DNA from 2 places in the Cobetia sp. BMC6 genome. Region 1 is predicted to be linked to the other one. Evidence: riboswitches for the same ligand, from Rfam matches in the RefSeq annotation. Region 1 holds a riboswitch; the other holds the start of a gene.
What was found. Region 1 has a riboswitch for thiamine pyrophosphate ahead of tenA (thiaminase II). Riboswitches for the same ligand answer to the same signal wherever they lie in the genome.
Positions count from the first base shown of each region.

Region 2: it holds a riboswitch for thiamine pyrophosphate, as region 1 does, so the genes downstream of both, MKZ40_RS07240 (ABC transporter ATP-binding protein) here and tenA (thiaminase II) in region 1, are expected to answer to the same signal.

Region 1 is NZ_JAKUMF010000001.1:483,510-487,560, forward strand. It holds gene thiC (phosphomethylpyrimidine synthase ThiC) at 1-451, opposite strand, end outside; TPP riboswitch at 578-718, opposite strand; gene tenA (thiaminase II) at 879-1,538, opposite strand; TPP riboswitch at 1,685-1,811, opposite strand; gene MKZ40_RS02075 (TIGR04282 family arsenosugar biosynthesis glycosyltransferase) at 1,965-2,666, opposite strand; gene MKZ40_RS02080 (TIGR04283 family arsenosugar biosynthesis glycosyltransferase) at 2,683-3,444, opposite strand; gene MKZ40_RS02085 (PQQ-dependent sugar dehydrogenase) at 3,924-4,051, opposite strand, start outside.
Region 2 is NZ_JAKUMF010000002.1:703,275-707,325, reverse strand. It holds gene MKZ40_RS07250 (potassium/proton antiporter) at 1-1,049, opposite strand, end outside; gene MKZ40_RS07245 (hypothetical protein) at 1,187-2,152, opposite strand; TPP riboswitch at 2,340-2,453, shown strand; gene MKZ40_RS07240 (ABC transporter ATP-binding protein) at 2,512-3,264, shown strand; gene MKZ40_RS07235 (ABC transporter permease) at 3,261-4,028, shown strand.

The DNA of each region.
Region 1 (4,051 bases):
GCAGGTCGGCCTGGCGCACGCGGCCATATTCACTGCTCAGCTGATTGAGCTGTTCGGTATCACCGCGTTCCTCGATCCACTTTTCGCGCAGCGGTGCCAGACCCCGGCGAATATCGATCTCGACCGCCGGGTCGGTGTAGGGGCCGGAGGTATCGTAGACGACGATCGGCGGGTTCTCTTCCAGACCGCTGGAGGTCTGGGTCGGAGAGCAGACGATCTCGCGCATCGGCACGCGGATGTCCGGACGGGAGCCTTCGATATAGATCTTGCGCGAGCCGCTCAGCGGCGCGATGGCGGCGGCGTCGACTTGTGCTTCGCTGGCGAGGTGGCGGCTGCCATCCTTGCGAACGGCGCGCGCGCGTGCCTTGGGGGCAGACTCAGGCTGCGAGGCGAGCGGTGACTCGGCGGCGTTGGTGGCTTGCGGGTCTTGTGTTGTCGGGGCAGTGCTCATGCAGGTCTCCTCAAAGGGCGACGTCACGGCTGACGTCATCATGGGAAGACCGTGCGCAGGGAGAGGATGGTCGTCGCCGACTCCTTGCCAACAGGTGGCCCGGGAGCGAGGCGGCCGCGCGCAGCGGCTGGCCATCAGCTTGATTCCTACGCCGGTCCTAACCGGTTCAGGTTCCACGGGACCCCTTGCTGGCAAGCTCGCGCGTCAGGGCGGCGAAGCATGCATGCAGGATCTCAGCCGGTTCCACCGGCACCCCGTCAAGCGTGTGCAGATTTCAATGCGAGAGTGTGTTGCCCGAAGCGTCAGGCTTGCCCCGGGGAGCGTTCTCTCATCCAGGCTCTGTTGGCCTGTCAGTCGTGCCATCCATGGAGGATGGCGTCATCCCGAGCGGCTCATGGCGAGCACCGGGACGTCAGTCTGTGATGACTCAAGCGCGATCGAGACCCATCTGCCAGAAGTCGATCTCGAGTCGCGTGGCGTCACGGAAGACATCGACCAGTTCACCCAGTCGACGCTCCGAGACCTCCGAGAGTCGCGCATCCAGCCATTCACGCTCGGCTTCGACGGCTTCCTTGAAGTCATCGCTTGAGTACATCGCGATCCAGTCCGCGTACGGGTTGTTCTCGATCTCGGTGGTGTCTTGATCGAGCAGCCACTCGGCGATCTCGCCGTAGCCGATCAGGCAGGGCGCGAGCGCCACGTGCAGATCGAGCAGGTCGCCGCGCTGGCCGCAATCGAGCACGTAACGGGTATAGGCCAGGGTGGCGCGCGATTCCGGCAGCTCGCTCAGATCATCCTCGCTGATGCCCCACTCGCTGCAGTAGCCGATATGCAGATCGAGCTCGGTATTGAGGATGGTGTCGAGACTGGCCGTGGCCTGACGCAGCTCCGCGAGGGTGCGGCTCTTGTAGGCGGCCAGCGCCCAGGCACGCGCGAAGTGGATCAGGAACAGGTAGTCCTGCTGCAGGTAATGGCGGAAGGACTCCTCCGGCAGACGACCTTCGCCCAGCTGGCGAACGAAGTCGTGCTCGAGATAGTCACGCCATTCCTCGGCGCAGGCACTGGTCAGGTCGTTGAAACTAGGCATGACGCATCCCTCGGTGAGCGTGCTGACGACCCGTGATGGGGCGGCAGTTCTCTGGCGCAAGCGTGGCCAGTACCGGAACAGGAGCAGGGGAAAAGCGGGGGAGGTGCCGACAGTCACCGTGAGAAAGTGGTGACGTTATCGAGTGGCATCGCTTCACGCTTGATCCCTACGCCGGTACTAGCCGGATCAGGTTCGGCGGGATCGTCATTCACGCAAGGACATTGCCTGCGCATGACATCTCAGCCGGTCTTACCGGCACCCCGTCAAGCTGTGACATATGAGTCACGATGCAGCGAGTGTAACAGCCCTGCGGCGCAGAAGAAGGGCAGTGTGAGCAAAAATGCATACGACTTTGGGAGGCCTGCCGAAGGTGTGAAGAGCCTCAAGCGGGCTTGTGATGAGCCTCGAGCGGGTTCATGGACAGTCTCAAGCGACAATGTCCGCCATGAGCGCCGGCAGGTGGCGCGACAGTCGCGCAAGGTCACGCGGCTCATCGACATCCCAGCTGATCGGCAGGCAAGAGTACGTTCTGCCTGCCCGTGCCAGCCGCGCCAGGGTGTCCCGGCAGACATGGGCGTGGCTCCAGCGGGGCAGCAGGAAGGCTTGCGGGCAGGGCGCCTTGAGGCCGATCAAGCCATAGCCCCCATCCTCGGTGGGCTGCAGGACCGCGTCGTGAGTGCGCAGTCTGTGGGCTGCCTCGCGCAGGCGCTGGCTGTCCAGCGCCGGCAGGTCGGAGCCCATCAGCAATACCGGCCCCTCGGGTAGATGTCGGGCCATGGCCCGGGACATCCGTTCACCGAGGTCCCCCTGTGGCTGTACCTCGAAGGTGAGGTCGGCTGAGGTGTCGACAACGCTTCGCAGCCGGGCTTCCAGCGCCACCTGCAGAGCCGCCTGTTCAGGTGTCTGTCTCGACGGCTCGGCAGCGGGCGTCAGCATCACCACGACCTTGCCAAGGCGCGCGGCGCAGGCCTGGTCAGCGATATGGCACAGCATCCGCTCATAGAGTCGAGCTGCACCCTCGGGGCCGAGTGCGGGGATCAGGCGTGTCTTGCAGTGGCCGGCGATGGGCAGGCGACCGAAGATGATGAGGGTCGGGCGCACCTCTGACGCGGCATCAGTTGTGGGCAAGGTAGGCAACGCCGCATCACGCATGGGGCATGCCGCGCTGCTCACAGGCCTGCGCCGCGGCGCGATAGCCGTAAAGGCGTGCCAGGCGTGCAGGGGAGACGCCGCACCAGGCCGCCAGCCGCAGTCCCCACATCTTGACGATGGTGCGCCAGACGCCGTGGGTCTCCCAGCGCCGACCGCTGGTGGTAACGCGCGCCGTCAGGTTCATTGGCGGGGTCAGATGTTTGAGCTGGGCACTCAGCCAGATATCTTCCATCAGTGGCATGTCGGCAAAGCCACCGATGGCCTCGAAGGTCGAGCGCTGCACGAACTGGGTCTGGTCGCCCGTGCTGATGCTGGTCAGCCGCGAGCGCAGATTCATCATGGCGGCGATCATCGGTAACCACGGCGACTCGCCCTTGATGCTGACATCGAAGCGGCCCCAGTCGCTGCGGCGATGCGTCGTGACGGCCTCCTTGAGCAATGCCAGCGCATTGTCGGGCAAGTCGGTATCGGCATGCAGAAACAGCAGCCATTCTCCGCGTGCATGCGCGGCTCCGGCATTCATCTGGCGTGCCCGGCCCGGCTCACTGCCCAGCACGGCATCACACAGCGGATGGGCCAGTGAGGGGGTGCCATCCGTCGAACCGCCATCCACCACGATCACTTCACAGTCCCCTCCCGCGCGCAGGCGATTCAGGGCGATCAGGGTTTGCACGATGCCGGCTGCCTCGTCATGCACCGGCATCACGATGCTCAGCCAGGGAGCGCGCGTCAGGTGCGTGCATGTGCTTGGCAAGGAGTCCTGGCTGGCGGGCGTCCGTGCTGCTGGGGGTGGCTGCTGGTTCATGGCGGCAGGCTCCGACGATGGCGTATCCGTTGGATCATACGCAGGAGTTCTTAGGCTGGATGCACGAGCGAGAGACGCTCTCTCAACGCGTCATCGTTCATTAAACGCTTGGCGTCGACCCAGTGTCGCTCCATGACCTCACAATGCCTAGCTGGCCATTGGGTGCATGCGAGGATACAGGACTACATTTCTGTAATTCGAAGGCGGGGCATGAACGGCAGGTTTTCAGAATCTGCAGCAGGCAACCACTGCAGCCATAGGCCCTATTCATGGGCTCTCTGCCAAGCAGCTCCTGGAGAGAGCGCCCGGAGAGGGGGCTTGGACAAAGGGCTTGGAGAGAAGGCTTGGACAAAGGGCTTGGAGAGAAGGCCCGGAAAGAGGGCCAAGACCTCGCTTCTCAAGGGAGCGTTCTGTTGGAGGTCAGTCCATCAATCGAAGGTGAGGCGATAGAGGCCAGCCGCGCCGCTATCCGAGGTGAAGTACAGGCTGCCATCAGGGCCGAACAGGACATCGAGCGGGCGAATCCAGCGCTGGCCGCTGCTGCTGTCCTGCAGAC
Region 2 (4,051 bases), on a different contig from region 1:
GCCAGCACGATCGGTACTGCCCCTCGCAATCCCACCCAGCTGATGAACCACAGCTCGCGCCAGCGGAAGCGGAAGAACGGCTTGAGACACAGGATGACCGCCAGCGGGCGCACCACCAGAATCAGCGCCACGCTGAGGATGGCGGCCGGCAGCGCGAACTGCAGCATGGTCGACGGCGAGACCAGCAGGCCCAGCATCAGGAACAGCACGATCTGCGAGAGGTGTGCCATGCCATCATGCACCGGCAGGATGTGCTCCAGATGACGACCGGGGTGATTCCCGATCATCAGGCCGCACAGATAGATGGCGAGGAAACCGCTGCCGCCCATCTCGTTGGTGGTGGCGAACAGGCTCAAGCCAAGTGCCAGCGCCAGCAGCGAATAAAGACCGGGGGCGAGGTCCAGATAACGCATCAGGCGTGCGATCAACCAGCCGCCGGCGATCCCCATGGCGGCGCCGACACCGAACTGCAGCAGGAAGCTCATGATGCCCGACGCGACGCCGGAGAGCTGACCGGTCAGGATCTCGGCCAGCGTGATGGTCAGGAAGATCGCCATCGGGTCGTTGGTGCCGGACTCGATTTCCAGCGTCGCACCGACACGCTCATTGAGGTGAACGCCCTGGCCTCCCAGCAGCGAGAAGACCGCCGCGGCATCGGTGGAACCGACGATGGCCCCGACCAGCAGGCCTTCGATCAGAGTGAGATCAAACAGCCACATGGCCAGAAGGCCCACCAGGCCACTGGTCATGAAGACCCCGACGGTGGCCAGCACCAGCGCCGGTTTCAGGCCGGCACGAAACGTGGACAGCCGCGTACGCAGGCCGCCATCGAGCAGGATGAGCGCCAGCGCCAGATTGCCGATCATGTAAGCGGATGAGGCGTCGTCGAACTGGATGCCCAGGACGCCATCTTCACCCGCCAGCATGCCAAGACCGAGGAACAGCAGTAGCAGCGGCATGCCAAGACGCGCCGAGACGCGGCTGGCCAACACGCTCAAGGCGATCAGCGTGCCTGCCAGCAAGAAATAATAATTCAGGTTCTCTACCACGAGTGCTCCCCCGCCAAGCCCTACATCAGATCTCGAGTGACGTCCATGACGACTCACCCACAGTATTCCATGTCAGCGAAGGGGCTGCAGAGAAATTTCACACCTTTCATGTACTTGCAGTGTACAGCACGCGAATTTCACGCCAGGCTGCGCGGCGAGACCCAGGCAGGGGCTGCCGCAAGCTCAGCATAGGACCGCGGGCCGAATGCCTCCATCGCCCACAACAGCGCACGGCACAGCTCACGCTGGCCATCAAGATTGATCATGCGCCCATGGCGCGAATAGCCCTTCATGAAGGCCTGACGCTGCTCCGGCGTTTCCAGCAGCAACTCCACCAGCGCCCAGTCGAACTCGATCGGCGCCCACACCAGCGCTTCCCAATCGCTCCATACCCAGCCGGTGGCGGCGCACAGATACTGATCGGCGCGCATGTCCGGCAGACACCACACCGCGCGAGTCGGCGCCGGGAAGGTGCGCTTGAGCAGCGTGCCGAGTTCCGCGCGACGCGGGTGATGGGCCAGAAAGCGCGTGACGCGGGCATTCCAGTGCAACAGCGGCATCGGCTGCGCCAGCGGCTGACCGAAGCCCGACACCGTATCCTGATGCAGGCGACCGAGCTGGTCGCCCAGCAGCTCACAGAAGGTGATGCTGAGATTGCTCGGCTGACCGCTGGACCACGGCAGGTGCCAGATGGGCGCGCCATCGAGACGCCCCAGGAAGGTCAGGGGCAGCGGCGGAATCGGCAGGCGCGCGGGCAAGGCGCCCGCCAGTCGCGTCAAACCCTCCGGCGTCGCCCAGCGATCGGCACCGAAGACCCCGCGCATGGCGTGCCAGAAGGGGTCGTGGTCTGGCCCGGTTCGCGCCAGCTTGATCAGCCCCGGCGTGCCGCCACGCTGGCGCCACAGCCAGTTGGCGCTATCCGGCCAGGCGAGTGCCAGCGGTTCGAGCGGTTGCCCCAGATAGGTCGAGAGCCGTCGAGTCAGTGACTCCTCGGGCCAGCCCCTGGGCACGGGGTGCGGCTCCCCCGTGGCGTCAACTGCGCTCGGCCGTCGCGGGGGGACGGGATAGCTGGAACAGGTCGAGAGATCCGGTGTGTCGGGCATGATGATCTCCTTGGGCAACACGTCTTGTTACAGTCATGTTCAGCATACCCAAGGCGTGCCACATCGGCATAGTCCGTTTCGCCCCACTCAGGAAAGCCAATCAGGAAAGCCACTCAAGAAAGTCGCCGTCTCCCCTGCCCCGACTTGCGTCGGACAAGACACCGGCAAGACAGTGACGTTACACTGTCGGCCTGGATGGGGGTGCCCGAGAATGGGCTGAGAGTCGCAGCGATACGTCGCGCGACAACCCCTGGAACCTGATCCGGTTGATACCGGCGGAGGGAATCCCCGACGCGTGCCCTGCACGGCGCGTCACCTGCTTCCTCCTGCCGGCACGCCGCCTGACCACGGAATTGCCTGTGTCGCTGGGACTCACCCTCAACAACGCACGAATCGATTACGCCGGCCACACGCTGTTCCGCGATATTTCCGCGCGTCTGGAGGCTGGTAGCTGGACGGCACTGCTGGGGCGCTCCGGCTGCGGCAAGAGCTCGCTGCTGCGCCTGCTGGCTGGCCTGGAAATGTCAGATCTCCACCAGCTCGACCTCGCCACCGATGACGGTCAGCCGCTGACCGACCGCGTGGCCTGGATGGCGCAGCAGGACCTGCTGCTGCCGTGGCGGCGCGTCATCGACAACCTGTGGCTGGGCGATGACCTGCGCCGGCGGCCGCGCAATCGCGAACTCGCCCATGAGCTTCTGGCCGCGGTCGGGCTTGAGGGTCGTGAGCAGGCCTGGCCGGACGCCCTCTCCGGCGGCCAGCGCCAACGCGTCGCTCTCGCCCGCACGCTCTATCAGCAGGCGCCGATCGTGATGATGGATGAGCCGTTCTCGGCGGTGGATGCCATCACCCGTCTGGAGCTGCACGATCTGGCCAGCCGCCTGCTCAAGGGCCGCACCGTCCTGATGGTGACCCACGACCCGCTTGAGGCATTGCGCCTTGCCGATCAACTGCTGGTGCTGCGCCCGTCGAGCGCCCCGGGCCACGGCGCCGAGCTTGAGCATCTGCCGGGGCTTGGCGCCGTGCGGCCGGTGCCGCTGGATGACCCGGCCCTGCCGCCGGCGCAGGCGCAACTGATCGCCCGCCTGCGTGATAGCGAGGAGGCCGCATGAAACGTCTGCACGCCATGCGTCACCTCGTCATCAGTACGCTGCTCCTGCTGGGGCTTTGGCAGCTGATCATTGCCGTTACCGCCGTACCGCCCTACATTCTGCCCACGCCCCAGGCCGTGCTCGAGGTGCTGATCCAGAAGGCACCGCTGCTGGCCCATCACGCTGGCGTCACCATCAGCGAGATACTGGCCGGGCTGGTGCTGGGCATCCTGCTCGGGCTTTCCACCGCGCTGGCGCTGGCCTTCATCCCCCGCCTGCGCCGTACGCTGTTGCCGATGCTGCTGATCAGCCAGGTGATACCGCTGTTCGCGATCGCCCCACTGCTGGTGCTGTGGCTCGGCTATGACATGCTGTCCAAGGTAGTGATGGCGACACTGATCATCTATTTCCCGGTCGCCTCCACTGGCTACGACGGCCTGCGCCAGACCCAGCAGGGCTGGCTGGATCTGGCCCACACCCTGGGCGCCAGCCCATGGCGCAGATTGATCCACATCCAGCTGCCCGCCGCACTGCCGGCGCTGGCCTCCGGCATTCGCATGGCCGCGACCGCCGCCCCCATCGGCGCCGTCATCGGGGAATGGGCCGGTGCCAGCCAGGGGCTGGGCTATCTGATGCTCAACGCCAACGCGCGCATGGAGATCGACCTGATGTTCGCCGCCCTGCTGGTGCTGGTCGCCTTCTCCCTGCTGCTCTATTTCTCGCTGGATGCGCTGCTGCGCACCCTGATGCCCTGGCACCGCGACCGGCTGACACGTCTGAGCTGACACGCCTTGCCTTCGGAAAAATA